Regions from separate parts of the Streptomyces sp. NBC_01750 genome, predicted to be linked through region 2. Evidence: riboswitches for the same ligand, from Rfam matches in the RefSeq annotation. Region 2 holds a riboswitch; the other holds the start of a gene.
What was found. Region 2 has a riboswitch for glycine ahead of gcvT (glycine cleavage system aminomethyltransferase GcvT). Riboswitches for the same ligand answer to the same signal wherever they lie in the genome.
Positions count from the first base shown of each region.

Region 1: another riboswitch for glycine. It lies ahead of gcvP (aminomethyl-transferring glycine dehydrogenase); the one in region 2 lies ahead of gcvT (glycine cleavage system aminomethyltransferase GcvT).

Region 1 is NZ_CP109137.1:1,465,678-1,481,507, forward strand. It holds gene OG966_RS06505 (PhzF family phenazine biosynthesis protein) at 1-325, shown strand, start outside; gene OG966_RS06510 (CPBP family intramembrane glutamic endopeptidase) at 416-1,216, opposite strand; gene OG966_RS06515 (glutamate-cysteine ligase family protein) at 1,723-3,234, opposite strand; gene OG966_RS06520 (hypothetical protein) at 3,717-4,304, shown strand; gene OG966_RS06525 (DUF5999 family protein) at 4,591-4,797, shown strand; gene gcvP (aminomethyl-transferring glycine dehydrogenase) at 4,872-7,757, opposite strand; glycine riboswitch at 7,935-8,032, opposite strand; gene OG966_RS06535 (PRC-barrel domain-containing protein) at 8,135-8,581, shown strand; partial or broken gene OG966_RS06540 (DNA polymerase IV) at 8,512-9,978, opposite strand; gene OG966_RS06545 (MerR family transcriptional regulator) at 10,017-10,586, opposite strand; gene OG966_RS06550 (bifunctional nuclease family protein) at 10,754-11,227, opposite strand; gene ftsR (transcriptional regulator FtsR) at 11,281-12,024, opposite strand; gene OG966_RS06560 (FHA domain-containing protein) at 12,066-12,947, opposite strand; gene OG966_RS06565 (DUF881 domain-containing protein) at 13,095-13,925, opposite strand; gene OG966_RS06570 (small basic family protein) at 13,931-14,263, opposite strand; gene OG966_RS06575 (DUF881 domain-containing protein) at 14,260-15,189, opposite strand; gene OG966_RS06580 (mannose-1-phosphate guanyltransferase) at 15,287-15,830, opposite strand, start outside.
Region 2 is NZ_CP109137.1:6,208,764-6,224,593, reverse strand. It holds gene OG966_RS28430 (TIGR03086 family metal-binding protein) at 64-642, shown strand; gene OG966_RS28425 (SRPBCC family protein) at 708-1,559, opposite strand; gene OG966_RS28420 (ArsR/SmtB family transcription factor) at 1,556-1,900, opposite strand; gene OG966_RS28415 (thioesterase family protein) at 1,954-2,802, opposite strand; gene OG966_RS28410 (trimeric intracellular cation channel family protein) at 2,915-3,574, opposite strand; gene OG966_RS28405 (dipeptide ABC transporter ATP-binding protein) at 3,978-5,297, opposite strand; gene OG966_RS28400 (ABC transporter ATP-binding protein) at 5,318-6,415, opposite strand; gene OG966_RS28395 (ABC transporter permease) at 6,412-7,410, opposite strand; gene OG966_RS28390 (ABC transporter substrate-binding protein) at 7,536-9,311, opposite strand; gene OG966_RS28385 (ABC transporter permease) at 9,419-10,417, opposite strand; gene OG966_RS28380 (enhanced serine sensitivity protein SseB C-terminal domain-containing protein) at 10,855-11,646, opposite strand; gene OG966_RS28375 (enhanced serine sensitivity protein SseB) at 11,770-12,540, opposite strand; gene OG966_RS28370 (AAA family ATPase) at 12,679-13,347, opposite strand; glycine riboswitch at 13,529-13,626, shown strand; gene gcvT (glycine cleavage system aminomethyltransferase GcvT) at 13,776-14,900, shown strand; gene gcvH (glycine cleavage system protein GcvH) at 14,959-15,336, shown strand; gene glyA (serine hydroxymethyltransferase) at 15,360-15,830, shown strand, end outside.

The DNA.
Region 1 (15,830 bases), 4.7 Mb from region 2:
GCTGACGCCGGACTTCCCCGCTCTCGTGGCGCACTCGGAGCGCGGCATCATCGCCACGGCCGCCGCCGAGGACCCTGCCTCCGGCTACGACTTCGTCTCGCGCGGATTCTTCCCGCGGGTCGGCATCGACGAAGACCCGGTGACCGGCAGCGCGCACACGGCCCTCGCGCCGTTCTGGTCGGCGCGCCTCGGCCGCGGCGAACTGACCGGCCTCCAGGCCTCCGCCCGCTCCGGCCTGGTCCGCACCTCCCTGCGCGGCGACCGCACCCTGCTGACCGGCCGGGCCGTGACCGTCATCGACGGCGAACTGCTCACCGCACCCTGACACCGGCATACGCCGGGCCGCGCACACCAAGGGGCGTACGGGAAAGGGGCGTACAGGCACTCGCCGTATGCCCCTTGAGCCCGCCCCCGGTCACGGAGTGGGCAGCCACCCCACCTTCCCGGCCAGCAGCCCGTAGCCGACGAAGGCCACGATGTCCAGCAGCGCATGTGCCACCACCAGCGGCCCGACCCGGCCCCACCGCCGGTAGAGCAGCACAAACACCACACCCATCACCATGTTGCCGACGAAGCCGCCGATGCCCTGGTAGAGGTGGTACGAGCCGCGCAGCACCGAACTCGCCACCAGCGCGGCCATCGGTGTCCAGCCCAACTGCCCGAGTCTGCGCAGCAGATACCCGACGACGATCACTTCCTCCAGTACGGAGTTCTGGATCGCCGAGAGGATCAGCACCGGGTACTTCCACCACACCTCGGGCAGCGCTTCGGGCACCACGGTGAGGTTGAACCCGGCGGCGCGCGCCACAAGGTAGAACGCCAGCCCGGCGCTGCCGATGCCCGCCGCGATCAGCGCGCCCCGCCCCAGGTCGGACCAGGGTCTGGTCCGGTCGAAGCCGATCGAGCGCAGACCGGCGCCCTCCCGCAGCAGCAGATGCGCGACGAGCAGGACAGGCACCAGCGCCGTCGCGATATCGAAGAGCTGCCAGGTGAGATCGAGCCACGGCCGCCCGGGTGCGTACGACTTGTTCAGCGTCGCCGCCTGGTCCTTGAGTCCGCCCGGTTTCGTCACCGATCCGATAAAGCTGATCAGCGACGACACTCCGCTCGCGCCCAGCGAGAGGGCCAGTACAAGGAGCGTCTCGGACCGCAAGATCCTCCGCGACATGCCCTCTTGAGGAAGAGAATCAGCCACGCGTCCCGCCTCCGCCTGCACGCCTGCCTCCAGTTGAGTAATCCCGTCTCATCCCCATCCTCGCCCCGCCAGGGTCTCGAAAGCAGGTGCGAAATTCGCGTGCGACAGGCTGGGGGACGAGCGGCACTGAGATGACGCCGGTCCCCTTTTCCTCAGTTCACCGTCCAAGGAGGGGCGCCACCGCATGGGACGTCACAGCTTGCCCGACGACGACACGACGGACGTAGGCAGGTCCCGACCACGCGTACGCCACCGCACGGTCGCCATCGCCACGATGCTCGTCGTCGCGCGGCGCGGCTGATCACCCGGCTGAAGGAGCTCACGGACCCGAGCGCCCGGTGCCTATGATCGCCATCACCGTCGGCCCGGCACCGGCCGGCAGGAGGTCTACCAGATCGCCAGATCGCCAGGGCAGCGGGCAGCGGGCGGCGGGCGCACCAGGTGAGCGACCCCGCCGAGATCCAGGCCGTGATCCAGGCCGTGATCCTCACGGTGATCGTCGCGGTCGGGCAGACGGGACGAGCCGCTCAGGAGTGAGGGCCGGGGAAGCCGACCGGCCAGGTATGCACCGGCTCGCCCTCGTGCATCAGCTCGCAGTAGCGGCGGGTGGTCGCGGCGAGGGCGGCATCCCGCTCCAGCCCGGCCTCCAGCGCCCGGTGGTAGGTATCCGCCTGCCACGAAGCCCCGTTCACACGCCGTCGGCACCGCTCCTCGATGACGCCGAGGTAGAAGTCGCGGTCCGCGGGCTCCACATGCCATGCGTCGAGCCCCGCCGCGGCGAGCGGCAGCAGTTCGTCGCGTATGAGCTTGACGGCCGGCACCCGTGTGATACCGCCGCCTCGGCCGGGACGCGGCCACAGAAGCTCCGCGTCGATGCCGTGGTGGCACGCGGTGTCGAAGTTCTCGGCCGCGACGGCGAAGGGCAGCCGGGTCCACACCGGCCTGGCCTCCTCGGCGAGCGCGCGCACCAGCCCGTAGTAGAAGGCGACATTGGCGATGACATCGGTGACCGTGGGGCCGGCGGGCAGCACGCGGTTCTCCACCCGCAGATGCGGTACGCCGTCGGCGACTCCGTACACCGGCCGGTTCCAGCGGTAGACCGTGCCGTTGTGCAGGACGAGTTCCTGCAGCCCGGGCACACCGCCGTCGTCGAGCACCCGCAGCGGGTCCTCGTCGTCGCAGATCGGCAGCAGCGCCGGGAAGTAGCGCAGATTCTCCGCGAAGAGGTCGTACGCGGAGTCCACCCACCGCTCGCCGAACCAGGTCCGGGGCCGTACGCCCTGGGCCTGGAGCTCGGGCGGGCGGGTGTCGGTGGCCTGCTGGAACAGCGGTGGCCGCGACTCGCGCCACAGCTCCTTGCCGAACAGGAAGGGCGAGTTGGCGCCGACCGCGACCTGTACCGCGGCCACCGCCTGCGCGGCGTTCCACACATCGGCGAAGCGTCCGGGTGTCACCTGGAGGTGCAGTTGCACGGAGGTGCAGGCGGCTTCGGGAGCGATCGACGTCGAGGTACAGCTCAGCCGCTCCACGCCCTCTATCTCGAGCGCGAAGTCCTCGCCGCGTGCGGCGACGATCTGGTCGTTGAGCAGCGTGTACCGGTCGACGTCCGAGAGGTTCGCGGAGACCAGGTCGTGCTGGGCGAGCGTCGGAAGAATTCCGATCATCACGATCCCCGCGCCGACCTCGTTCGCTTTTCGGTGGGCATATCCAAGGCCGGTGCGCAGCTCCTCGGCGAGTTGATCGAGCACGCGCCCGGCCAGCCGGTGCGGAACGATATTTACTTCCAGGTTGAACATCCCGAGCTCGGTCTGGAAATCATGGCTCGCGATACGCTCCAGGACTTCCTTATTCATCATCCGCGGCAGCCCGTCGGCACCTGCGAGATTCAGCTCGATCTCCAGACCCATGAGATTTTTGGGCCGGTCGAACCTCTTCTCGGCCAGCAGCCGCCCCAGTCCCGCGAGGCACTGCTGCAGCTTCCTCCGGTACCTTTGCCGATCGGACAGGTCCGCTCCGCCTGCCACGACCTTCTCCCCCATCGAAGCGTCCCTCCTCGAGTGGGCACCACAGAGCATCGACCGCTCGCCTCACCGACGATAATGCCCAGACTGACTGATCTATAACGCCCCGCGCTCAGCGCGCGACCGGTAGTGTGGGCAGAGGCTCCAGTGGCACATTCCTTAGGCATGGTGCAGTACGCAGTTACCACTGCCCGATGCCTGGTGAAAAACACCGACCGGTTCCAGCCGTCCGCGCCGAAGAGAAAATCCCAGGCCGCGGCCCCGCCTTCACGAAATATCGGTAGAAAGGCCGCCGGAGAAGGGCCTGATACCACCTTGCCGGAAATACGTGCGACCGCTAGCAGAAACACTGCGAGAACACGTGTCGTATAAACTCGGCAAACGAGGTAGAGAGTTGGCGCCCGGTGGCCTTTCCGGCCCCCCTCTGGCCCCGCACGCTGACAGTGCCGTCCGCACCTGCCCACGCTCCAACGTGTCTCCGAAGTGAGAGGCGACCCACCATGCCGCTGCATGTCCCCCCGGCTCCCGCGCCTGCCCTGCGCACCGTCCTCACGGCGCTCGGTTCTCCCACCGCCGTCCGCGAAGCTCGCACACCCGCTCTCAGGTCCGCCCAGGGCCCGCTGAGCCCCGAACTCCCGCTACCCGTCCACGTACTGGACCAGATCGTGCCGAGCGGCGGCGCCCCCTACACCCGCCTCGCCGGCTGGCGCTTCCTGATCCGCAGCGGCGAACGAGCCGTGGCCGCTGCGGAAACGATGCTCACCCCCGACGGCTGGGCCTTCTCGCACTTCTTCGAAGGCCCCTACCTCAGCTCCACCGAACGGGCGCTGCGCCAGGCCGAGTCGATGCACACCCCTTTCCAGCCGCGCCTGCTGTCCATTCCGGAGCTCTACATGCTCACCCTCTGGCTGCACGGCGACACGGACGCCGACGCCTCGGCCGGCACCCCCCGGCCGACGGACGTACTGGTACCGCTGGCTCCGGCGCCACCCGGCATCGCGGCGCACCGTCCGCACCGCGTCGCCGATCTGCTGCCGGTGATGACACTGCGGCTTGCGCCTGCCCCGCTGCTCGGCTCACCCGCCTGAAAACCGCACGTCGCGCCCCGTGACCAGCCGGTCGCGGGGCGCACGTCTGCTCCATCCGGACTAGCCCATACCGGCCCCCCTGAACCACCCGAAAGGACAGTGGAGTTGAGCTGAACCGTCCGCCTGGGTGATACGTCATTAACCAGTAAGAAGAGCTGCCGCGAAATCCCTGCGGATTGACGCCCGTGGGGCAACACTGGGAGCCGACCGACAGATACGGGGGGCGGCCATGAACACCTCATCAAGCCGCAGGACACTCACTACAACGCAGCGAGAGAACCCACCCATGTGCCAGCACCAGCCACTCTGCCCTACATCCGACTCAGCCGACCGGGAAGCGGCCCGACTCGTGGCGCACCACCCGGAGCAGGGCTGGAGCCTGCTGTGCAACGGCGTCCTGCTCTTCGAGGACACCGGTGAGCTTCTGCCCGACGGGCAGATCATCGCTCCGCACCGGGCACGGGAGACCGGGCAGGTGATGACGGCCGCCTGAGGCGCCGTCGGTACGACAAGGGGGCCGGCCGGAGACTTCTCTCCGCACCGGCCCCGATGCATGCGCTCCCCGCGTCAGTTGTCGTACTCGTCCAGCGGCGGGCAGGAGCAGACGAGGTTACGGTCGCCGAACGCACCGTCGATCCTGCGCACCGGCGGCCAGTACTTGTCCGCGGCGCTCACTCCGGCCGGGAAGACGGCCTCGTCCCGGCTGTAGGCGTGCTCCCACTCCCCGCCGAGCGCCGCCGCCGTGTGCGGGGCGTTGCTCAGCGGATTGTCCTGCGCGGGCCACTCGCCGGACGCGACCTTCTCGATCTCGCCGCGGATCGCGATCATCGCGGCACAGAAGCGGTCGATCTCGTTCAGGTCCTCACTCTCGGTGGGCTCGATCATCAGTGTGCCGGCCACCGGGAAGGACATCGTCGGCGCGTGGAAGCCGTAGTCGATCAGACGCTTGGCGATGTCGTCGACGCTGACGCCGGTCGCCTTCGACAGCGGCCGCAGGTCCACGATGCACTCGTGCGCGACCAGGCCGGCCGGACCCGTGTAGAGCACCGGGTAGTGCGGCTCAAGGCGCTTGGCGATGTAGTTGGCCGCGAGCACGGCGACCTGCGTCGCGCGCTTGAGGCCTTCGCCACCCATCAGACGTACGTACGCCCAGGAGATCGGCAGGATGCCTGCCGAGCCCCACGGCGCGGCCGAGATCGGCCCTACGCCCGTCTCCGGTCCCGCGGTCGGCTGGAGCGGGTGGTTCGGGAGGTAGGGGGCGAGGTGCGCCCGTACCCCGACCGGGCCGACGCCCGGACCGCCGCCGCCGTGCGGGATGCAGAAGGTCTTGTGCAGATTGAGGTGCGAGACGTCGCCGCCGAACTTGCCCGGCTTGGCGAGACCCACCAGCGCGTTGAGGTTGGCGCCGTCGACGTACACCTGGCCGCCGGCGTCGTGCACCTGCGCGCAGATGTCGGCGACGTGCTCCTCAAACACACCGTGCGTGGACGGGTACGTGATCATCAGCACGGACAGCTCGTCGCGGTACTGCTCGATCTTGGCGCGGAGGTCCTCGATGTCCACCTCGCCGTCGTCGGCGGTCTTCACCACGACGACCTTCATGCCCGCCATCACGGCGCTGGCGGCGTTGGTGCCGTGCGCGGAGGAGGGGATGAGGCAGATGGTGCGCTGGGCGTCGCCGTTGGCGCGGTGGTACGCGCGTACGGCGAGCAGGCCCGCGAGCTCGCCCTGCGAACCGGCGTTGGGCTGGATGGACACCGCGTCGTACCCGGTGACCTCGGCGAGGCGCTCCTCCAGCTCATGGATGAGCGTGAGATACCCGGCGGCCTGCTCGACCGGCGCGAAGGGGTGCATCTGCCCGAACTCCGGCCAGGTCACCGGCTCCATCTCGGTGGTCGCGTTCAGCTTCATGGTGCAGGAGCCGAGCGGGATCATGCCGCGGTCCAGGGCGTAGTCACGGTCGGCGAGCCTGCGCAGGTAGCGCAGCATCGCGGTCTCGGAACGGTGCTCGTGGAAGACGGGGTGCGTGAGGTAGTCGTCGGTCCTCAGCAGGGCCTGGGGCAACGTTTCCGCGGTGGTCGCGTCGAGCGCCTCGATGTCGCCCTCGACACCGAAGGCGGACCAGACGGCGGACAGCTGCTCACGACCGGTTGTCTCGTCGCAGGAGATGGAGACCTGGTCGGCGTCGACGAGGTGCAGGTTCACTCCGCCCTCGCGTGCGGCGGCGACGACCTCGGCGGCCCTGCCCGGCACCCGGGCGGTCACCGTGTCGAAGTAGGAACCGTGTACGACGTCCACACCGCCGGCCCGCAGTCCCGCCTCGAGCAGCGCGGCATAGCGGTGGGTGCGCTGTGCGATCGACCGCAGGCCCTCGGGACCGTGGTAGACCGCGTACATCCCCGCCATGACGGCGAGCAACACCTGCGCGGTGCAGATGTTGCTGGTGGCCTTCTCCCGGCGGATGTGCTGCTCACGAGTCTGCAGCGCGAGCCGGTAGGCCTTGTTGCCGTCCGCGTCCACGGAGACGCCGACGAGGCGCCCCGGCAGGCTGCGGGCGAACTTGTCACGTACCGCCATGTAGCCGGCGTGCGGACCGCCGAAGCCCATCGGGACACCGAAGCGCTGGGTGGTGCCGACGGCGATGTCGGCACCCAGTTCACCGGGCGACGTGAGCAGGGTCAGGGCCAGCAAATCGGCGGCGACCGTGACAATCGCGCCGAGCTCGTGCGCCTGCTCGACGACGGGCTTGATGTCCCGTACGGCACCGGAGGCACCCGGGTACTGCAGCAGTACGCCGAAGACGCCGCGCTCGGCGATCTCGGCCGGAATGCCCTCACTCAGATCCGCCGTGACGACCTCGACACCGGTCGGCTCGGCGCGGGTCCGGATCACCGCGAGGGTCTGGGGCAGTGCGTCGGCGTCGACCAGGAAGACGCCGTCCTTGACCTTGCCGACGCGGCGGGCCAGCGACATGGCCTCCGCGGCGGCGGTGGCCTCGTCGAGCAGCGATGCGCCGGAGGTGGGCAGGCCGGTCAGATCGGCCACCATCGTCTGGAAGTTCAGCAGTGCCTCGAGCCGGCCCTGCGAGATCTCCGGCTGGTACGGCGTGTACGCGGTGTACCAGGCCGGGCTCTCCATGACATTGCGCAGGATGACCGGCGGCGTGAAGGTGCCGTAGTAGCCGAGGCCGATCATCGGCGCCAGCACCTGATTGCGGTCGGCGAGGGTGCGCAGCTCGGCGAGAACGTCGGCTTCGGTGCGGGCGCCCGGGAGGTTCAGCGCCTCGGCGCTCTTGATCACATCGGGCACCGCGGCGGAGGTCAGCTCGTCGAGCGAGCCGTAGCCCACCTGCGCGAGCATCTTGGCCTGAGCCCCGGCGTCGGGCCCGATGTGGCGCTGCTCGAAGGGGGTGCCTCGCTCCAGTTGGGAGAGCGGAATGCGGTTGGCGGTCATTAAGGAGGCCTCCTGGTCAGACACGACCTACGAGGGGCACCACGGCGCGGATGCCCGGACGGCCTCCCCCTCTGTCATCTCAACCTGAGAGCTTCACCGACGCGCACAGGGCACGCCGACTTTCACCGTCGGTGAGAGCGGATGCCGTCCGACGCCCGCCCTGCTTTCCAGAGTGACCTCGTCCGTGCGGTACAGGGGCCTGAGAGATTCCGGGGAGGATTTGCTCCTTCGGCGCCGCCGGTACTTTCACCGGAGGACTCTCCCGCACGGGGTCAGCAGCCGTTAGCCAGCGTACCAGCGCGCCTCGTCGTCGATCGCTCGAGTGGCCGATACCTCCGATGTGCACTTTTGTAGTATTTAAACACCCGTTGCGACCTATTGGAGGGACCGTGCAGACCGATATCGATCCGCGCAGCCTGATCGGCCGCAAGGCGTTCGACAGCCACGGCACCAAAATCGGGACTGTGGACGAGGTGTATCTGGACGATGCGACAGGGGCGCCCGAGTGGGCGGCCGTGCGCACGGGCCTCTTCAGCCGGGACGCCTTCGTCCCGCTCGAGCCCAGCAAGGTCGTCAAAGACACCCTGCACGTCCCGTACGAGCGCGCGCTGATCAAGGATGCCCCCGACTTCGGTGTCGGCCGCCATCTCTCCCCCGAGCAGGAGCTCCAGCTCTACCACCACTACGGACTCGAACTCCCCGAAGCTCCCGAGACGCCCGCCGCGTCCTCCGACCCCTCCGGCCCGTCCGACGGGGACTCCGGCTCCGGCCCCGGCTCCCGACCCGACCGGGACTTCGGCCGGCTGGCGGGCCGGGAGGACTGAGCGGCGTCCGCTGTCGCGGGCGGTGCCACCAGCGGTAGCGGATCGCCCGGCTCCAGGTCCGGGTCGTCGACCATGAAGGTGCGCACCCGCCCCGGCCGCCGCGACCACGGCTCCTCGAACCGCACCGTGACCCGCCCCACCCCGCTGCCCTGCACCCACCCTGCCCCGTACTCGGCATGCCGTACGTCATGCCCGGCCGGCCAGCGCCGCTCGGCGGGCGGCTGGTGTTCCGCCCCCGCGGTGCCGGCCCCTTCGCCGGCCCGTTCGCCGGCCTCGTGCGGCTCCGGACCGCCGTCCGGCTCCCCGGCCTCGGCCTGCTCACCGGCTGCGGCCTGGGCGAACAGATCCTCCTGCGTGTAGTCCGCGAGCCCGGTCACGCCCACTCCCAGCAGCCGAACCCCGCCCGTGGTGTCCACAGCCTCCAGCAGCCGCCCGGCGGCCTCCCGCACCACCGCGGGGTCGTCCGTCGGCCCGCGCAGCGTCTCGGAGCGCGTCAGGGTCGAGAAGTCGTACCGCCGCACCTTCAGCACGATGGTCCGCCCCGAGTGCCCGGACGACCGCAGCCGCTGCACACACCGCTCGGCGAGCCGCTCCACCTCGATCCGCACCCGTACCCGGTCGTGCAGATCCACATCGAAGGTGTCCTCCACCGACACCGACTTCGCGTCCCTCTCGGCCACCACCGGCCGGTCGTCGTGCCCCACCGCCATCCGGAACAGCGAGGCTCCGTGTGCCTTGCCCAGTAGACGTACGAGCTCGTCCTCGCCCGCCTCCGCCAGATCGGCCACGGTTGTCATTCCGGCCCGCCGCAGATGCTCCCCGGTCGCCGGCCCGACCCCGGGCAGCGTACGCACGGACATCGGCCCGAGCAGCTCTCGCTCCGTGCCGGGCTCTATGAGGACCAGACCGTCGGGCTTCGCCTGCTCGGAGGCGATCTTGGCCAGCATCTTGGACCCCGCGAGCCCGACCGAACCGGTGAGCCCCGTGACCGCTCGGATATCGGCGCGCAGCCGCTCACCGGTCGCCCTGGCCGACGCCGAGTCGTCGGCCGAGCCGCCCGCCTCCAGGTCCACGAAGGCCTCGTCGAGGCTCAGCGGCTCCACCAGCGGCGAGAGTCTGCCAAGCAGTTCCATCACCTGCTCGCTGACCGCCCGGTAGAGGGAGAAGCGCGGCACGAGATACGCGGCGTTCGGCGCCAGCCGCCTGGCCTGCGCCATCGGCATCGCGGAGTGCACGCCGAACCGTCTGGCCTCGTACGAGGCGGTGGCGACGACTCCGCGCGGCCCGAGCCCGCCGACCACCACCGGCTTCCCGCGCAGACTCGGCTTCGCCGCCTGTTCGGCGGCGGCGAAGAAGGCATCCATGTCCAGATGCAGAATCGTCGGCGCGGTTCTCACATCTCCGATGCTGCCCTACACCACTGACAACGGGCGCTTCAGACGGCCCGGTCGCGCCTGCGCCTGGCCAGCTCGTCGGCGGGATTGTTCCCGACCAGGGTCTCGCCGGTGTCGACCCGCTCGCCGTGCAGTTGCGAGAGCGCGGCCTCGACATCCCGCCAGACCACGCCCACGGCGATCCCGAAGACGCCCTGGCCGCCCTGCAGCAGATCGACCACCTCGTCGGGCGAGGAGCACTCGTAGACCGTCGCGCCGTCGCTCATCAGCGTCATACGCTCGAGATCCGTGAAGCCGCGGGCTCTCAGATGCTGCACCGCGGCACGAATGTTCTGCAGCGCGACGCCGGTGTCCAGGAAACGCTTGACGATCTTGAGAACGACCACGTCGCGGAAGCTGTAGAGCCGTTGGGTTCCGGAGCCGTACGCCGACCGCACACTGGGCTCGACCAGGCCCGTACGCGCCCAGTAGTCGAGCTGCCGATAGGTGATACCCGCCGCCGCACACGCGGTGGGCCCGCGGTAGCCGATCGTCTCCGTAGAGAGGTCGGCCGCACTGTCGTGAAGCGGATACGGCCCGCCCGCCGCCGTACCGTCGCCGCTGCTGCTCACGCCGACCTCCGTCCTTGACCTGCCATCTCGACGGTAGGCAGTCGCCCGGGGTGCGTCAACGATCGCCACACTCGGCACGCCGAGTGATAATCACCTTGAGAGTGGTTTCCCGTGCCCCTATTCGGGGAAAGGCTGCTCGAATGCGCCAACAGAGCCCGGCTGGGCGGTCACTGACTGTTGGTGCCGAAGTCTTCCGGCGAGATCTGATCGAGGAACTCGCGGAACTTCTCCACCTCGTCCTCCTGCTCGTCCGGGATCGCGATTCCCGCGTCGTCGAGCACCCCGTCACTGCCGTAGATCGGCGTACCGGTGCGCAGGGCCAGCGCTATGGCGTCGGACGGTCTGGCGCTCACCTCGACTCCGCTGGCGAAGACCAGCTCCGCGTAGAAGACCCCTTCACGCAAGTCAGTGATGCGGACCTCGGTGAGCTCCTGACCCACCGCCTCCAGCACATCCTTGAAGAGGTCATGGGTCAGCGGCCTGGCAGGAGCCATGCCTTGCTGGGCAAAGGCAATGGCGGTCGCCTCCCCGGGACCGATCCAAATGGGGAGGTACCGGTCGCCTCCCACTTCACGCAGGAGCACGATCGGTTGGTTCGAGGGCATTTCGACCCGGACACCCACAACGTCGAGCTCGTTCACACAGCAACCCTAGGACGTGCCCGACCGGTTTGGGTAGTCGGGCTCCCCCATGATCAGTGGAGCCGTACCCCGAGCGCCGTCTGCACAAGGGCCGCATGGAGCCGTACGGAAAGGGCCGCAAGCTCCTTCGTGGTCGCCTCGGCATGGGCCCTGGTCTGCGGATTGCGGTGCCGCCGCAAGGGTGCAACCACCTGTTCCACGAGCCCGGCCTCACGCTCGGCAGCGGCTTTCATGGCACGCAGATGCCGCGGCTCGAGTCCGAATCTCCCCAGATCCGCGACAAGCCTGGCCACCGTGACCGACTCGGCGTCGTAGGCGCCGTCCTCGTCCGCCGCGAGAAGGCCGTACGACTCCCACTCGGCCACCTCGTCCTCGCTCACCTCGGCGGACGCGAGAAGCTCCGCGCGACCCACCCGGGCAGCGGTCGGACGTTCGGGCTCCGAATCCCAGGGGCCGTCGAGCAGTTCCCGCTGCGCGCCCTGCGCGGGCAGCTTTACCTGCTCACCGCGCCCCAGGGCGTCGAGATGCTCCCGGATGACCTTCAGCGGAAGATAGTGGTCCCGCTGCATCCGCAGCACCTGTGCCAGCCGCTCCACGTCCTCCGGGCTGAACTTGCGATACCCGGACGGTGTCCGCCGCGGCTCGACCAGTCCTTCGGCCTCCAGAAAACGGATCTTGGAGATGGTGACTTCGGGAAACTCGTCGCGCAGCTGACTGAGCACCGTGCCGATACTCATCAGCCGGTTGCCCGCGGTGGCGGTGCCGTGACCGGCACCGCCCGTCGGTGTTCGTAGCATGTACCTTCCTGGGGGTCCCCCCGGACGGAGTCTGGGGGAGGTCACACGCCCCGCTGGCTGGCGTAGAAGACCAGCCGGTACTTGCCGATCTGGACTTCGTCGCCGTTCGACAGGAGGACCGAGTCGATCCGCTCGCGGTTGACATACGTGCCGTTCAGACTGCCGACGTCGGCGACGCCGAAACGGCCGTCCGGCCCTCTGCGGAACTCCACGTGACGCCGCGAGACCGTCACGTCGTCGAGGAAGATGTCGCTCTGCGGGTGACGGCCGGCCGTGGTCAGCTCACCGTCCAGCAGGAAGCGGCTGCCGGAGTTCGGACCGCGGCGCACCACGAGGAGCGCCGAGCCGAGCGGCAGCGCGTCGACGGCCGCCTGAGCCTCGGGCGAGAGCGAAGGAACGGCGGTCTGTCCGGTCACCTCGGCGTCGTAGGCCTCGATGCCGGAGATGGAGATCGTCGAGGTCGTCTCCGAGGCGCGCTCCGCCGGCGCTCCGCCCCGCAGCGGCGCACCGCAGTTGGAGCAGAACCGGCTGGCCTCGGCATTGCGGTGCCCACACCTCGTACAAACCAAGGCCGACATGGACGGGTCCTCCTGCCGCGGCTGCCCCGCGTGGGGATTGGTCGCATACGGGTCGGAGGCAAACCCTCCACCCGTACTTGAGGTTGATGGTTCCCCGAAACCTATGCGGCCGGGACCGGCAGGGTCAACAGATGACGCGCCCTGACCGCCCGAAATGTCACCACCCGGACCACCCACCTCATCCCGGAAGAGCGGCCGCTCCGCGCCCTGCTCCTCACTCTGGCCGTGGCGTGGCGCGCGGTGCCGGGCGTTGCCGCCGTCCTCGCGTGCGCTCTTGCCGAACAACTTCCCAAACAACTTCACGGGCGATTCCCCTTGACCGAAATAGACCCGCCCGTGGGGCAGGACGAACCCTCAATGATCAGACCTGCCGACCCGGACATCATCACAACGTCCGAAACCGCAAGACAGTTTCCACCACGCGCCACGCTTGTGATGTGCCGACCCCCCGAACCCTCATGCCCTCGTCCGCCGGACCTCATACTCTCCGCCTCACTGCGATGACGACCGAGCGTAGTCAGGCCGCTTCGCAGGTCTCAACGCATCCACAACGATCTTCTCCGACCGCGCTACCGTGGCCGTGGCCTGCTCCTTCTCCAGCGTCTGCACCACACCGCCCGGGATGTTCAGGGCGGGCTCCAGATCCTGCGGCTTGCCGATGACCTTGAACGTGTACGGCGCGGAGATCCGCTTGCCGTCCACCTGGATGTCGCCGCCGGTGCCGGTGAAATACGTGTCCGCCACGACCCTGGTGTCGTTGACCTGGATCGCCTCCGCACCCGCGGCCCGCAGCTCCTGGATCGTGTCGAGCAGCATGTCCGACTCGACGGTGCCGGACGGGTCCTCGATGGTCAGCGTGATGCCCGGTCCCTGCGCCGCGACTGTGCCGGCCAGGATGCCCAGCTGCTGTTCCTTCTGCAGCGTCTGCTTGCGCGCTTCCTCGGCCTGGTCGGAGCTGCTCTCCAGCTCGGTGCGCTGATCCTCCAGACGCTGCTTCTCGTCCTCGAGCCGCTGGGTGCGATTGTCGAGCTCGTCCAGGATGCGCACCAGGTCTTCCTGGCGGGCGCCACGCAGCGCACTGTTGTCGCTGTTCGAACGGACCTGGATGGCGAGTCCAAGACCGAGGACGAACAGCAGCACGGCGACGATGAGTTGAGCGCGCGTGACCCGCGGCGGCCACAACACCGCGACGAGCCGCTGCCGGCCGGTCTGCTCGCCGGTCTGCTCACCAGACTGCTCGCCGGGCTGCTCACCGGTCTGCTCCTCGGCAGGGGGCGCCACCGCCTCCGGCTCCTCGCCCTTCGGGTTTTCTTCGCTGTTCATCTGCCTCACGCCCGGAACACATGCCGGCGGATCGCGGCAGCGTTGGAGAAGATCCGGATACCGAGCACGACCACCACGCCCGTGGACAGCTGGGCACCGACGCCCAACTTGTCGCCCAGGAACACGATCAGCGCGGCCACCACCACATTCGACAAGAAGGAGACAACGAAGACCTTGTCGACGAAGATGCCGTCGAGCATGGCCCGCAGGCCACCGAATACCGCGTCGAGAGCCGCGACGACGGCGATCGGCAGATAGGGCTCGACCACCGCCGGTACTTCGGGTCGGACCAACAGTCCGACCACGACTCCCACGACGAGGCCCAGTACGGCGATCACGATGTGCCCTTCCCTGTGTCAGCCGTACCCTGCCCGGTGCCCTTTCCGGCGTCGGCGGTCTTCGGCTCTGCTGTACGTACGATCAAGCTGGGCGCCGCCGGCAGACGCACCTTTTCCTGGTTGGAAATGCTCGTGCGGATACCGAAGTTCTCCTGCAACGCGTGCAGATACTGCCCGTCGGCACTGTCCTGGAAGGCGGTGCTCAACTTCTTCCCGTCCCCCACCGCAAGCACCGTGTACGGCGGCACCAGCGGTTTGTTGTCGACCAGTATGGCGTCGCCCGCCGCACGGATCGCAGACAGGGCGGTCAACCGCTGACCGTTGATGGCGACAGCCTCCGCGCCGGACTCCCACAGGCCGTTGACGATCCGCTGCATATCGCGGTCCCGCACCCGGCCCGTGTCGTTGAAGCCGCTGCTCTCCCGCGGGCCGTCGCCGCCCTGCTCGGTGTCCTTCGCGTCGTCGACGACGAGCTTCACGCCCGGCCCCTGGACCTCTGTGGCACCGGAGAGCAGCGCTACGAGTTCCCCCTGGCCCCCGCCCCCGGTCTTGAGCGCCTTCCGCTGCCGGGCCCCCACCTGCTCACGGAGCGTGTCGACACTGCGCTCGAGCTCGTCCGCCGCGGTGGTCTCCGCGTCGATACGGTCGATGAGCTCCTCGCGCTCCTTCGCCACGACCGGTGCGGATATCCGCGCCTGCGCGGCTCCGACGGTCACGACCAGGGCCGCGAGTACCAGGCCGGCGGCGAGACCGAGCTTCGCACGCAGCGGACGGGGCAGCCCGCCGCCTTCCGCCGCCCGGCGGGCCGTCGCCTCCGCGTATCCGTCGTCGAGGCTGTGCTCCATAACGTTCGTCAGCAGCGACATGGACGCATCGGGACGCGGAGGTGGAGAGCCGGTGCTCCGAACGGGGGGCTGCTGCGACATGCCGCACATCGTCGCACGTCGCGGCTGCTACCGCCGAATGGCCCCACCGGTGTGCCGGAAGCCGTCCACGGACAACTCCCGACACACCGGCCCCACGCTAGAGACCTGCGCTGTCCAGGACGGCGGACCACTCGTCGAGCAGCGCCTGCGCCGAGGCGTCGTCCGGACCCTCGGCCCACAGATGAGTGACGGCCTCCGCGGGGTCGGGAAGCACCATGACCCAGCGGCCGTCGGGCTCGACGATCCGCACACCGTCGGTCGTATCGACATCCCGGTCGCCGGCCGCCTCGACGACACGTCGCATCACGAGACCCTTGACCGCCCACGGCGTCGCCAGATCACGCCGCAGCACATGCGCCCGCGGAATCCGGGCGTCGATCTGGCTCAGCGTGAGCTGCGTACGAGCCACCAGGCCGACCAGCCGGACAAAGGCCGCGAAGCCGTCGAAGACACTGCTGAACTCCGGAACGATGAAGCCACCACGGCCGTCTCCGCCGAAGATGGTGGTTTCCTCCCGGCCCACACGCGTCAGATCGTCGGGCGATGTGGTCGTCCACTCCACTTGAGTGCCGTGGTACGCCGCCACCTGCTCGGCGATCCTGGTGGTCGTCACCGGCAGCGCCACCCGCCCGCTGCGCCGT
Region 2 (15,830 bases):
GACGGAAGGTGTCAGGTTATCCCGGAAGAGTCCCCCTCGTCACCGAGTTCCGGTCTTGAGGAGATGGACACCATGAACGATCCCCGCCCCTTGTACGAGCGCGCGGCCGACCAGTTCGCGAGCGTGCTGAAGACCGTGACGCCGGAGCGGCTCGACGGCCCGACACCGTGTACGGAGTTCGATGTACGGGCGCTGCTGTCCCATGTCGTGGGCGGTGTACACCGGATCGCGCTCATCGGGGAGGGCGGGGACGGCCTGTCCGTGCCGGCCCGGGTGGACGGTGTCGCGGACGACGGCTGGGTGACGGCGTACGAGGAGGCCCACCGCCGGTTCACGGCGGCGTGGGCGGACGACACGAAGCTGACCCGTGAGGTCACGGTCCCGTGGGGCACGGTGCCGGGCGCGGCCGCGGTGGGAGGCTACGTGATGGAGACACTCACGCACACGTGGGACCTCTCGTGGTCCCTGGGCCACCCGCTGCCGCTCGACCCGGCCCTGGCGGAGGTGATCCTGCCGATCGCCCACGAGGTGCTGCCGCCCGAATCCCGCGCGGAAGGCGCTCCCTTCGGGCCGGTGCGGGAAGCGCCGGAGGGTGCTGACGCGTACGACCGCCTGGCGGCGTGGCTGGGGCGCTCGGTGTGACGCATGGGAGGGGTGCCCCACCCTGCTTGACCGTGGGGCACCCCCCGAGCGGCTGAACCTCCGCCCTACTTCTCCGGCAGGCGGGCCGCCAAGGCGTCGACGCGGGACTGCCAGGCCGTCAGCGCCGATTCCGCGTCGAAGTCGCCCGGACCCGATTCGGTCAGGATCAGGCGCGGGCCGTGGCCCGTGCCGGGGGTCAGCTGCCAGCGGACCTCACCCCCGGAGTGGGTGGTGAAAGCCAGCAGGTCCGGGGCGTGCACTTCGCTGACCGGGCCCGGAGGAGTCCGCGGTGCGGTGAACCCCTTCGGTGCCGGTGTGCCCTTCAACGGCTCCGTGCCCGAAGTCAGTTCGGCCCAGACCGTCTCCACGGGGCGCACCAGCTGGCGTTCGATGCGGATCCGGCGACCGTCCGCCGTGTGCTCGACCACGCCGCGGCCCAGATCGAACTGCGCGAGGTACGTCTCGTGCAGTTCACCGAAGGTGTCCTGTGTGACGTCGACCTTCCCGTCGTCCAACAACTGGCCCAGCGCGGTGATGCACAGATGCCAGCCCGAGGCGAAGCTCGCCGCGCCGAAGCGGTCGCCGAAGGTGTGGACGAGGGTGAGCAGCGAGCCATCGCCCTCCGGGGTGATCTCCCAGCGCAGATGGTCCTCGCCCCAGGTGAAGGCGAAGACACGCGGCTCCTCTGCGTCCGTCACGGTGCCTGTCATCCCCGGCTCGCCGGAACCGGGGAAGACGAAGCCGATTGCCCCTCCGGGCCTGAGCTCCACGGACACCTCGGACGGGAACCACCGGGCGAGGTGGGCGGGTTGGGTGATGGCGGCCCAGACTCGCTGCGGCGGCTGCGCGAGCCGGCGCTCCATCCGGAGCGCGGTGCGCCCGTCCGCAGTGGTGAGAGTGTCGGAGTGCGGGTTCATGAGGAGTCGTCCTCCATCGCGTCGGACTGTCGTCCATGGGGGTCCACCCGGACGAAGTCCGGGGGAGCGTCGAGACTCCCCGCCCACAGATGGCGGTAGTGCGCGAGCCAGGCGTCGAGCTCCGCGAGGGGCTCGGGCGTCAGCTCGTACCAGCGGCGCTGGGCGTCCTGGCGGACCCGGACCAGACCGGCCTCCCGCAGCACTCGCAGATGCTTGGAGGTGCCGGGCTGGCTCAGGCCGAGCCGGTCGGTGAGCTCACCGACCAGGTGCGGACGCTCCAGAAGCCGATCGAGGATCCTGCGCCTGCTCGGATCCGCGAGCACGTCGAACGGTATGGGCATACCTCGAACATACTTCGCGGGTTATATACCGGCAACGACATGAAGGCGGGTCCTCAGTCGCGCGGAGCCTTCGCCAGCTGGCGCGACTGAGCCACCAGGCGGTCCGCGCTGTCCCAGACCTCCGCGTCCTCCTCCAGGAATCCACCGGCCAGGTTGCGGGTCGCGATGGAGACCCGGAGCGGTCCGGGGGCCGGGCGGCAGCGGATGTGCGTGGTGAGTTCGACCGTCGGCGTCCAGCCCTTCAGGCCCAGCTCGAACGAGGTCGGCGGCAGCGCGTCGACCGTGAGCAGCAGCGAGAACGGGTCGGCGTCACGGCCGTCGGCGAGGGCGAACCAGCCGCGCATCTCGCCCTTGCCGGAGGGGGCGCCGACGGCCCAGCCGACGGTCGTCGGGTCGAGCTTGATGTTCAGGCGTTCCGTGATGGCCGAGCTGCCGGGGATCTTCGGCGCGGGACCGTCGGACGGGCCGAGGCAGTCCTGGAGCGCCGGCATGACGGGCGGCTCCGCCGACGTGCGTACGTCGTCGGGCAGCGCGTCCAGGTCTCCGTACGAGGCGAGGACGCGGATGCGCTCGACCTCCGTGCCGTCCTCGGCGTACTGGAACAGCGAGGCCTGGCCGGTGGAGAGCGTGCGGCCGGTGCGTACGACCTCGGTGCGGATGACCGCGGGGCCCGGGTGCGACGCCGTGAGGTAGTGCGCCGAGACCGTGAACGGGTCGGGGTGCGGCAGAGCGTCCCCGAGCGCACGGCCGAGCAGGGCCAGCAGGTAGCCGCCGTTGACGGCGCGGATGATCGTCCAGCCCGCCGAGAGCTCCGCGTCATAGATGCCCGGTGCGCGCAGGGTGACAGCGGTGTCGCGGTCGAACTCACTGTCCCCGATGGTTGCCTGTACTGCCTGTGCCATGGCGGCACCGTACAACAGAAAATTACTGAGCGGTAGCTTTTTTTGCTCTGTGCGGGCCAGACCGGCGGAACGCGGCATTCCGGAGCGGTCCGGCTCTGCCGGCTCTCTTCGGCTAGCTCTCTTCGGCGGCTGCCGAGCGCCGGTTCCAGGCGCGCGGCGCGCGCCAGTGGAAGCGCATCGCGAGCAGCCGCAGCACGAACGCGGTCACCACGGCGAATCCACTGGTGGCCGCGTTCAGTACGTCGAACTGGATGGCGACCACCACCATGGTCGCGCCGACAATGGCGGGGACGGCGTACAGATCACGGTCCCAGCGCAGCAGCGACGGCACCTCGTTGGCGAGTACGTCACGCAGCACACCGCCACCCACGGCGGTGGCAAGCCCGAGCGCGGCGGAGAAGGTGAGGCCGAGCCCGTACTCGTAGGCCTTGGTGGTGCCGGTGACGCAGAACAGGCCGAGGCCTGCGGCGTCGAAGACATTGACACCGACCTGGATGCGCTCGACGTGCGGATGCAGGAAGAAGACCAGAGCGGTCGCCACGAGCGGCATGAGGAAGTAACCGAGATCGCTGAAGGCCGCGGGCGGGACGGCCCCGATGATCAGGTCACGAAGGAGCCCTCCGCCCAGCGCGGTCACCTCAGCGAGCACCGCGATGCCGAAGACGTCGAAATTCTTGCGTACGGCGAGCAGTGCGCCGGAGATCGCGAAGACGAAGATCCCGGCGAGGTCGAGCGCATGCTGGACGGAGGGCGTGAACAGTTCATGGAGCACCGGACGATTGTGCCGGTTCCACGACGCGGAGCTTGCCGTGGTTACCCGCGGATCGACCGGCGGTCCCCGCCGGCGGCCTCCGCGGCGCCGCCGACGACGCCCGTAGCGGGCTGAGCCTCGGCCTCGCCTTCTTCGCCCGGGCGGGCGCGGCCTCGCTTTCCCCGGCGCCCACGGCCCCTCCTGGCCGAGCCGTCACCTTCGCCGGCCGCAGGCTCGGCCTGCGGCTGCGCGGCCGCACCTCCGGCAGGTCCCGGCGCCGTCGGCGTACGACGCCGCGCTCGGCCGAAGGCTCCGCCCCGGTTGCCCCGGACTCGCCCTGCGCATCGGCGCTCTCGCCTGCGACAGGCCCGGCCCGGCCGACGGCGTCGCCATCGGCCGGAGCTCTCACCCCGGCAGCGCCTGACTACCCGTCGGACGCCTTGCCTTCGACGGGCCCGGTCCTGTCGCCCGGCTGCGCATCGGCGTCCTCACCCACGGCAGGCTCAGGCCCGCTGTCGGCGGCGTCGTCCGACGCCGCGGCGGCCGGGGTCTCCGCCTCGATGGCCTCAGGCTCGGCCTTGGCGAGGCTCGCCCCGGCCTCGGTGTGGTCCGCGTCCTCGTCGGACTTCGCAAGGCTCGCCCCTGCGGTCTCCGATGCCTTCGGCGTCACGTCGACGATCTCGATCGCCTCCCGCGCCGACGGCAGGAGCGCCGCGTCGCCCGGGGCCAGGTCCGGTGCGTTCTCCGGGTGGTGGCAGGCCACCTGGTGGCCCGTCTTCAGTGCCAGCAGCGGCGGTTCCTGCGTCTTGCAGATATCCGTCGCCTTCCAGCACCGGGTGTGGAACCGGCAGCCGCTCGGCGGGGAGATCGGCGACGGGACGTCGCCCTTGAGCAGGATGCGGTCGCTCTTGGCGCCACGCCGCTTCGGGTCAGGCACCGGCACCGCCGAGAGCAGCGCCTTCGTGTACGGGTGCATCGGCGACTCGTACAGCGACTTGCGGTCCGTCAGCTCGACGATCTTGCCCAGGTACATCACCGCGATGCGGTCCGAGACATGGCGGATGACCGACAGGTCGTGGGCGATGATCACATAGGTGAGACCCAGCTCGTCCTGGAGGTCGTCCAGCAGATTCACCACCTGCGCCTGGATCGACACGTCCAGCGCCGAGACCGGCTCGTCCGCCACGACCAGCTTCGGCTTCAGGGCGAGGGCCCGCGCGATACCGATGCGCTGGCGCTGGCCGCCGGAGAACTCGTGCGGGTAGCGGTTGTAGTGCTCGGGGTTGAGACCGACCAGGCCCAGCAGCCGCTGGACCTCCTTCTTGATCCCGCCCTCGGGTGTGACGCCCTGCAGCTTGAACGGCGCGCTGACGATCGAACCGACCGTGTGGCGCGGGTTCAGCGAGCCGTACGGGTCCTGGAAGATCATCTGCACGTCCCGGCGCATCGGGCGCATGCCCGCGACACCGAGGTGCGTGATGTCCTTGCCCTCGAACTCGATCTTGCCACCGGTCGGTTCGAGCAGCCGGGTGATGAGCCGGCCCATCGTCGACTTGCCACAGCCGGACTCACCCACGACACCGAGCGTCTCGCCGGGAAGTACGTCGAAGCTGATGCCGTCGACCGCCTGAACGGCACCGGCCTGCCGGCGCAGCAGCCCCTTCGTGATCGGGAAGTGCTTGACCAGTCCGGTGACCTTGAGCAACGGCTCGGGCGAGGAGGTGGCCTGCTCCGGGATCGCCATCTCGGAATCCTTTGTCTCACTCAAAGCTTCGGCGCAATCTCTTCGGTCCAGATCCGCGTGCGGTCCTCCTGCGACATGTGGCAGGCCGAGTGGTGTCGGCTGCCGACCTCCCGCAGCTCCGGCCGCTCGGTGCGGGTGATCCCGCCCTTGGGCACATCGGCGTACGGGCAACGCGGGTGGAAAGCACAGCCACTGGGGATGTTGATCAGGCTGGGCGGGGAACCCTTGACCGGGATGAGGCGCTCGGTCTGGTCACGGTCGATACGCGGCATCGAGCCCAGCAGGCCCCAGGTGTAGGGGTGCTGCGGCTCGTAGAAGACCTTCTCGGCCGGACCCCGCTCGACGCAGCGGCCGCCGTACATCACCAGGATGTCGTCGGCCAGCTCGGCGACGACGCCCAGGTCATGGGTGATGATGATGACCGCGGAGCCGAACTCCTTCTGCAGATCCCGGATCAGGTCGAGGATCTGCGCCTGGACGGTGACGTCCAGCGCGGTGGTCGGCTCGTCCGCGATGAGCAGCTCGGGGTTGTTGACCAGCGCCATCGCGATCATCGCGCGCTGGCGCATACCGCCGGAGAACTCGTGCGGGTAGCTGTCCACCCGCTTGTGGGGCTCCGGGATGCCCACCCGGTCCAGCAACTCGACGGCCCGCTTCAGGGCGGTCTTCTTGTCCGCCTTGTTGTGGACCTGGTACGCCTCGCTGATCTGCTTGCCGATGGTGAAGTACGGATGCATCGCGGACAGCGGATCCTGGAAGATCATCGCCATGTCGCGGCCGCGCAGGCGGCGTACCTCGTCCGGATCTGCGGTCAACAGTTCCTTGCCGTTCAGCCAGATCTCGCCGGAGAGGTGCGCCTTCTGCCGGCCGTACTGGCCGACGCGGTGCAGGCCCATGATGCCGAGCGAGGTCACCGACTTGCCGGAACCGGACTCACCCACGATGCCGAGGGTCTTGCCCTTCTCCAGCGTGAAGGAGAGTCCGTCGACCGACTTCACGAGACCGTCGTCGGTCGGGAAGTGCACCTGGAGGTCGCGTACCTCGAGGAAGGCGGTGGAGGGGGCCGAGCCCGCGGAGACGGGCTCGCCGACGGCGCCGGTCTTCGTCAGATCGGTCATGAGAGCCTCACTCGGGGGTCGATCACTGCGTACATGAGGTCCACGACGAGGTTGGCGAGGACGACGAAGAAGGCCGCGATGAGCGTGACTCCGAGGATCACGGGCAGATCGTGGTCGCTGATTGCCTTCACCGCGTTGTAGCCGAGGCCGTGCAGGGAGAAGGTGCTCTCGGTCAGGACCGCGCCGCCCACCAGGGCTCCGAGGTCCAGGCCGAGGACGGTCAGGATCGGGGTCATGGTCGAGCGCATCGCGTGCTTGCCGATGACCACCGGTTCCGTGAGGCCCTTGGCTCTGGCGGTGCGGATGTAGTCCTCGTTGAGGACCTCCAGCATGGTGGCGCGGGTGAGCCTGGCGTACATCGCGGCGTACAGGAAGGCCAGCGTGACCCACGGCAGAACCATGCCGTTGAACCAGGCCGCCGGATCCTCACTGAACGCCGCGTCCGGCCGGTCGAACCACCCCAGCTGGTCGGAGAAGAGCGCCAGGGAGAGCATGCCGGTGAAGTAGATGGGCAGCGAGACACCGCCGAGAGCGATGCCCATCGCCGAACGGTCCAGCGGCGTACCGCGCTTGAGGGCGGAGATGATGCCGGTGGAGACACCACCGATCACCCAGAGCACGACAGCACCCGCGGCGAGCGAGAGGGTGACCGGCAGCCACTCGAGCAGCAGCGGCCAGACCTCCTGCTCGGTTTTGAACGAGTACCCGAAGCAGGGCGCGGCGCATTGCGTCACGTCGGAGCCGTTGGCGTACGTCCGTCCGACAGCCAGCCCGGCCACGAACTTCCCGAACTGGACCAGGATCGGGTCGTCCAGGCCCATCTTCTGCCGGATGCCCTCGATGGAGGCGGGGTCGGACTGTTTGCCGACGAAGTACAGCGCCGGGTCCGTCCCGATCATCTTGGGGAAGAGGAAGAAGATTCCGAAGGTCACCAGCGTGATGACCATCAGCATGACGATGACGGCGAAGATTCGCCTGATGAGATATGCAAGCACTGCGCTCGGCCCGACGGTGGCCCGGGGGCCCTCTCTTATGGAGAGGGCCCCGGGCCACCGCTCGCGGCCATCACCTGCCCTTCGTGCCTAGCGGGTGTGGCACTGGAACGTGAACTGACTGGGATTTACTTGACGACGCCGAGCGAGGCGTAGTCGTAGCGGCCGTTGTAGGCGTCCGCGGTGTAGGCGTTGGTCAGGCGGGTGCTGCGCCAGGTGATCGTCTTGTCGTAGACGAAGGGCAGGTAGACAGCAGCCTCGGAGACCTTCTGGTTCATCTGCTTGTAGATCTCGCCGGCCTTGGCCGGGTCGGTCTCGGCGATGGCCTGGTCGAAGAGCTTGTTGACCGCGGGGTCGTTCAGCTCGGAGAAGTTGTTGTTACCGCTCTGCAGGATGAACCGGCCGTCGACCAGCGGCTGCGAGAAGCCCTGGCCGGTCGGGAAGTCCGCGCCCCAGCCCATGATGATGATGCCGTAGCCCTTGGACTTGACGACCTTCGGCGAACCGATGATGCCGGACGTCTGGGCGCCGTCGAACTGGTCGACCTGAGCGTCGATGCCGACCTGCTTCAGCGCGTTCTGCAGCGAGACGGCCGTGGCGACCTCGACCGGCTTGTTGTTGCGCACCGCGATGGTGGTCTTGAAGCCGTTCGGCTGGCCACAGGCCTTCAGCGCGGCCTTGGCCTTCTCGACGTTCGGCTTGCTGTCGTTCTTGAGGACCTCGTACGGGTCGTACGTGGGGTCGGAACCCTTGATGCCCGCGGGGAGCATGTTCGGGGCGATGTCGCCACCGGCCTGCGGGCCGCCACGGGCGGTCTGCAGCGACTTCTTGTCGGCGGCGTAAATGACTGCCTTGCGGCACTCGATGTTGTCGAACGGCTTGACCGTCTGCGGGAAGACCGCGTAGCGGATGAAGCCGGTCTGGCCGTTGTCGAGGTTGTCCTTGTGCTTGCGCAGGGCGGTGGTACGCGCCGCCTGGCCGATGCCCGTCGCGTTGATGTCGACATCGAAGTCGCCCTTGAGCAGGCGCTTGTCCATGTCGTCCGCGTTGGTCATGAAGGTGACCGTGATCTTGTCCGGAAGCGCCTTGCGGATGGTGTCCGAGGCGGGCTTCCAGTTGGTGTTGCGGGACAGCGACATCGACTTGTTCGGCGCGTACGAGTCGATCTTGTACGGGCCGTTGGAGAAGGGCTTCAGGCCGTACTTGGAGGCGGTGTCCTTCTCCTTCTTCACCGGCGAGGCCGCCGGCATGGCGAGCATCTGCTCGAAGTCACCGTTCGGCTTCGGCAGCTTGAAGACGATGGTCTTCGCGTCCGGCGTCTCGATCGCCTTCAGGCCGAGCTTGTCCGCGGCCTTGTCCTTGTACGGACCCTTGTACTCGGTCTTCGGGTCGAGCACCTGCATCAGGTAGACCGGACCGCCGGAGATGACGTCCTGAGCCCAGGTGCGCTCGATGCCGTACTTGATCTCCTGCGAGGTGACGGGCGTGCCGTCCTCCCAGGTCACGTTGTCCTTGAGGGTGTACTTGTAGGTCTTGCCGCCGTCCGATATCTCGGCCTTCGCGGTCGCGAGGTCCGGGACGAGCTCGGTGCTGCCCTGGCCCGGCGCCGCCTTGAAGCTGACGAGCTGGCGGGTGTAATAGCGGGCGAAGTCCCACATGAAGCCGTAGTAACCGCGCTGCGGGTCCCACGAGTCGGCGTCCTGGGTGCCGACGAACTTCAGCGTGCCGCCCTTGGTGTCGGACGCGTTGGCGACCTTGCCAATGCCGGCGTTGAAGCCGGCCGCCTTGCCGGCGCCGTCCTTGCCGTCGTCCTTGCCGCCACATGCCGTGGCGGTCAGCAGGGCCGCGAGCACGACAGCCGTGCCTGCGGCAAGCCTGCGCTTCGACGTGCGATTGGTTGTCACGATGCTCGCAACCTCCGTAGTAGTCACTGCCCTTGAGGGCCGTGGTTCTGGGCTATTGCTCCTGACGGCTTCGGCAGGGGCGGTGTGTCCGCAGGGACGTGTGGGGGTCAGCGGGACCCCTTCGGGTCCAGCGCATCTCGTACGCCGTCGCCGAAGAGATTGAAGGCCAACACGGTGACGAAGATCGCCAGGCCCGGGATGATCATGAACAGCGGATCGTCCTCGTAGGTGCGCACGGCCGTCGAGAGCATCTCGCCCCACGACGGAGTGGGCGGCTTGACGCCAACGCCGAGGAAGCTCAGGGCGGCTTCCGTCAGGACGTTGGTGGGGATCATCAGCGTCGTGTAGACGGTGATCGGGGCCACCAGGTTCGGCAGCAGCTCCCGGAAGAGGATGTACGTACGGCCCGCACCGAGGCTGCGCGCCGCTTCGACGTACTCCCGCTCACGCAGCGAGAGCGTCTGCCCGCGCACGATCCGGCCGATGTACGGCCAGCCGAAGAAGCCGATCACCAGGACGAGGACCGCGATGCGCAGACCCGAACCGGAGAAGCCCCACAGTTCATTCGGGACGACCGAGATCAGGGCGATGATGAAGAGCAGCTGCGGGAAGGCCAGCAGCAGGTCCATCACCCGGCTGATCGCCGCGTCGACCCAGCCGCCGAAGTAGCCGGCGACGACTCCGAAGACGGTGCCCAGGGTGACCGCGACGAAGGCGGACAGGAAGGCGACGAGAAGCGAGATCCGCGCGCCGTAGACGATTCGGCTGAAGACGTCCCGGCCGTTGACCGGCTCAACTCCGAAGAGGAAGTCGGAATTGATGCCACCCCAGTCACCGATCGGGGTACCCAACAGCGGGTCGATCGCATCCTCGTGGAGCTCCTCCGGCGGGTGGCCGAGCAGACTCACGATCAGTGGAGCGAATATCGCGACCACGATCAGGAGGAGCACCACGAAACCGCCGACAAGTGCGACCTTGTCACGCTTCAACCGGATCCAGGCGATCTTCCAGGGCGAACGCCCTTCGATGGCCTTCTGCGGGACATCGGCGGCGACATCGACGGCCGCGGTTTCGGCCGCGCTCGTGTCGTGCAGTGGTGCCGTCATCGTGGTGGGGACCCCTCTCGGCCGGCGGTGACCGACCCATGCCCGCCGCTGTAGCGGCTTCGTTCACATCAGTGGTGCAGTTGTGTGTGTTGCGAGGAATGTTCGAAAAAGCTGGTCGTACACAGGACCGAAGGGTCCTTGTTGCCGGGAGTCTTCAACGCTGCCGCGATCACCCGCCAGACCCCTCGGGGAATGTTTGCTCAAACGTGATGAGGGGAGGGGGTTTCCGTTATACGGACGGAGCCACCGACTGAGCGGAACGCCAAATATCGCAAATGGGGCGAAAGTTGACTGTTGTGCCGCCATGCGGACGAGGGCGGCTCTTCGATTGCAAGGCGTTTGAAGGTCCAAGCGCACACAATTGCACCCCAAGTGTGAAGTTGGGGCATGGAATCAGCAGGTCAGGCCCTGAGCGTCAATGTGCTGTCACGGCCGACTCAGCGGCCGTGCGGCGGCGGATAGCCGTAGCCGCCGCCGGCGGGCACGCCGCCGGCATGGGCCTCACGGTCGTAGAACGGGCGGGCGTTGGCCCGCAGCCACATCGTGACGGGGTCGTACTCGTCGGACATCGCGACGGTGGAGACCGGCAACCCGTCCGGTACCGCGGCGATCGACTGCTGCATCATCGCCCGCACCGTGTCCACGGACTGCCTGCTCGTGTCGTACAGATCGAGCCCGATGGCGAGATACGGAGCGCCGAGCGCGGGCTGCACCCAGGCGCGGCGCAGCGAGCGGATCGCGTGCGTGCGGTGGGCATTCTGGGCGAGCAGGCCGTAGAAGTGCGGGAGCTCGATGGCCGGTTCGGACAGTCGCAGCGGTCCTGCGGGCATCCGGTCGAGGCCGGTGGCGATGCGGCGCAGATCCAGCCAGGGGATGCCGACGCCGCCGCCCGGCGCGTGCGGGTTGAGCCAGATACCCCAGCGGTCCGGGTACAGCGCGCGGGCGATGTCCCGGCCGGTGACCACCTCGTGGGCACGGTTCCAGCCGGAGACGGAGAGCTCCTGGGCGGAGGTGACGCAGGGCGCGTAGCCGACGCCGTCGACCTCCATGTTGCCGTACTGGGCGTCCGACGATCCGGCCTGGCCGTGCCAGAGCAGCATCCAGACCTGGCCGTTCGACGGGTCGGCGATGGCGTGCAGCAGCGCCTCGTACGCGTCGTAGCGTCCGGGAGTCACCTGGCGCAGCATGTGCTCGACCTGCCCGGCCGCCGCGGTGCCTGACGCACTCACCCTGGTTCCGCCCCTCTTCGATGCCTCTTCGATGCAGCAACACCACAGCCGCCCCGGGCACACGAGTGCTGCGGTAAGGCCATCAAACCAGCTTAATCGGCAGTCCTGACACCGACTTGACGACTACAAGTGCGGCCGTTCGTAGAAGGGCCGCACCCGCTCCAGCATCCATGCGCCGACCGGGTCCTGGGCGGCATCCAGCAGTACGAGGTTGACCGGCCAGCCCACCTGGACCCGGCCGAGCGCCCGGCCGAGCGCGTCCATCGGGGCATTGCGCTCGGCGGCCTCCCAGGAGGAGAGCTGGACACCTATGAAGAGGGCCGGCGGGTCGCCCTCGATGGAGGCGAGCGCACGACGGGCGGTGAGGACGACGCCGGAGGCCTCGAACTCCCCGGCCGCGGCGGCGAGGAAGTCGACCGGCTCTTCCTGCCAGTCGGGCTCGAAGAGCCGGACCCGGCCGCCGGTCGCGGGGCCGTCCAGCGGTGTACGTCCCACCCGGCACAGCTCGGCGACCGCGGGCGGCGGCAGCGGCGCGCCGACCGTACCGCCGGGATTCACGGCGATACCGAGCTGCGGAGGCAGCCCGCGGGCGAATTCCCGTGCGGGCGCGACGGTGAAGGAGACATGGCTGCCGACGCACTGCAGATACTGCTGCTCGGAGCTGAAGACCGGGACATAGGGAGCGCCGTCGATCTCCATCGTGGGCAGATCGAGATCGGGGCTGTCGGGTCCGCCGCCGTTGGGCAGCGGCACCCAGATATGACTGCGGCCGAGCACCTCGACCAGCCGGCCGCCTGCCGAGGGGTTGCCGAGCGATGCGCCGAGCACCTCTTCCAGCTCGTTCCCCGGCCAGCCGGAAGACGGATACGGATGGGTCTGCTCCGGTATCTCCATGTGCGGTCCTTCTCCCCCGGCTTCCACGGCTGCGCGCCACGAGCCTAACTCCGCGGCCCGACGGACATGAACCGGGGCTCCGCGGATCCCGCTCCTCAAAGGCCTCAGAGGCCGAGTCCCAGCCCCGCGCGCACCGCCCTACGGCTTCTCGAAGCCGACCCGCGCCAGCACCCCCGCCGCGTCCCGGTCCAGCAGCACCGCCGAAGCGCAGCCCGCCGGCAGCCGGCCCGCCTCCGCGTCGCCGATCAGATGCCCGACCGCGCGCCGGTGCCGGGCGAAGGCGTACCCGGAGACACCGCGACCCCGCTCGCGCTGGCCCTGTCTGGCGACCTCGGGCGTGACGTCGAGCAGCACCAGATGGAGACCGCTCCCGCGACGGAGCGCCACGCGGACCAGCCAGCGCCGCACCCAGGTCTGCGTACCGCAGTCATGGACGACGACACTCTCGCCGGAGCGCAGCGCCCGCCTCAGCCCGGCGTAGTGGGCGATCCGTACCAGCGGGCGGTAGACGGCGTACGGCAGCAGCCGCGGCATCAGGGCCTCCCAGCGGTCCCGGGTGTCCTGCGAGTCGATGACACGGCCGCGCGCCGCGCGCCGGATCAACGTGGACTTGCCGCTGCCGGGCAGGCCGGAGACGACCACCACATCACCGGCGGCGAAGACCAGACTGTGCGGACTGCGCCCCGAGCGGTCCCTGAGGTCGCGCAGTATGGCCTCGGGCGCCCCGCGCAGTTCCCGTGCGGACATGTCCGGCCGGGCGGGCACCCCCGCGGTCGTCGCACAGGCACCGGACTGCTGCAACGTCATCACCCTCCCCCATGTCGGGTCACGCTCACCCTTGCCCATGAAGTGTAAAGAATTGGTAATGCGACACAACCTATTCGCAGCTGCGGGCCACTTCGGGCAGGCGCGGCCGCGTTCCGGACCACACGCACCACTCTGGCGCGATGCGTGCAATGATGTGCCCGCCAACTGCATACCGGCCGCTTGAATCCACGCGGGAGAGTCCTGGCCACTGTGTGCGCCGGGCGCCGAAGGAGCAAGTCCCTCCCTTGAATCTCTCAGGCCCCGTACCGCGTGTGATGAGGCAGATCTGAAAAGCGAGCCGCTGTCGAGTGGCTCCACCCAAGGTGCAAGTCACGACCATCAATACGTGTGGTCGGGACGAACCTCTCAGGTTCCGATGACAGATGGGGAGGATTGTCCTCGCCGGCCATGCCCTGGGAGCCACTTCTATGAGTCACGTCCCCCGTCTGACTGCCCTCGACGCCCTGCACCGCTCGCTGGGCGCGACCATGACCGACTTCGCGGGCTGGGACATGCCGCTGCGGTACGGCAGTGAGCGCGACGAGCACAACGCCGTACGCACCAAGGCCGGTCTCTTCGACCTGTCGCACATGGGCGAGATCACCGTCAGCGGACCGCGCGCGGCCGATCTCCTCGACTTCGCGCTGGTCGGCAACATCGGCGGAGTGGCCGTCGGCCGCGCCCGCTACACCATGATCTGCCAGGAGGACGGCGGGATCCTCGACGACCTGATCGTCTACCGCCTCGGCGAGACGGAGTACATGGTCGTCGCCAACGCGGGCAACGCCCAGGTGGTGCTGGACGCGCTGACCGCCCGCGCCGAGGGCTACGACGCCGAGGTACGGGACGACCGCGACGCGTACGCGCTCATCGCCGTCCAGGGCCCGGAGTCCCCCGGGATCCTCGCATCGCTGACCGACGCCGACCTGGACGGGCTGAAGTACTACGCCGGCCTGCCCGGCACGGTCGCCGGCGTCCCGGCGCTGATCGCCCGTACGGGCTACACCGGTGAGGACGGCTTCGAGCTCTTCGTCCAGCCGCAGTACGCCGAGAAGCTCTGGCAGGCGCTGACCGAGGCGGGCGCGCCCGTCGGTCTCGTCCCGGCCGGTCTGTCCTGCCGCGACACGCTCCGCCTGGAGGCGGGCATGCCGCTGTACGGGCATGAACTGACCACCGCGCTGACCCCGTTCGACGCGGGCCTCGGCCGGGTCGTGAAGTTCGAGAAGACCACGAACGACGGGCGTTTCGTCGGCCGCGAGGCACTCGAGGCAGCCGCCGTGCGCGCCGAGTCCAACCCGCCGCGCAAGCTCGTCGGCCTGATCGCCGAGGGCCGCAGGGTCCCGCGGGCCGGCTTCTCCGTGGTCGCGGGCGGCCAGGTCGTCGGCGAGGTCACCTCCGGTGCGCCCTCCCCGACCCTCGGCAGGCCGATCGCCATCGCGTATGTGGACGCGACGCACGCCGTCCCGGGCAGCGAGGGCGTCGGCGTCGACATCCGCGGCACCCACGAGCCGTACGAGATCGTCGCGCTGCCGTTCTACAAGCGCCAGAAGTGATCGTCCGCACCTTCACTCCGTTCACCAGCACTCCCCCGCGTACAGGAGAATTCAGGCCATGAGCAACCCCCAGCAGCTGCGCTTCAGCAAGGAGCACGAGTGGCTGTCGGCCGCCGAGGACGGCGTGTCGACGGTCGGCATCACGGAGCACGCGGCGAACGCACTCGGCGATGTGGTGTACGTCCAGCTCCCTGAGGTAGGTGACACGGTGACCGCGGGCGAGACCTGCGGTGAGCTGGAGTCGACCAAGTCCGTCAGCGACCTGTACTCCCCGGTCAGCGGTGAGGTCACCGAGGCCAACGAGGACGTCGTCAATGACCCGTCTCTGGTGAACTCCGCCCCCTTCGAGGGCGGCTGGCTCTTCAAGGTGCGCGTCAGCGAGGAGCCGAAGGACCTGCTCTCCGCCGACGAGTACACCGAGTTCTCCGGCAACTGACCACGACCACGACAGGGATCGAGATGTCGCTTCTCAACGCCCCTCTCCATGAGCTGGACCCGGACGTCGCCGCCGCTGTCGACGCCGAGCTCCACCGCCAGCAGTCCACCCTCGAGATGATCGCCTCGGAGAACTTCGCTCCGGTCGCGGTCATGGAGGCGCAGGGCTCCGTCCTCACCAACAAGTACGCCGAGGGCTACCCGGGCCGCCGCTACTACGGTGGCTGCGAGCACGTCGATGTCGTCGAGCAGATCGCGATCGACCGCATCAAGGCACTCTTCGGCGCCGAGCACGCCAACGTCCAGCCGCACTCGGGCGCCCAGGCGAACGCGGCCGCGATGTTCGCGCTGCTGAAGCCGGGCGACACGATCATGGGTCTGAACCTCGCCCACGGCGGGCACCTGACCCACGGCATGAAGATCAACTTCTCCGGCAAGCTGTACAACGTGGTCGCGTACCACGTGGACAGCGAGACCGGCCAGGTCGACATGGCC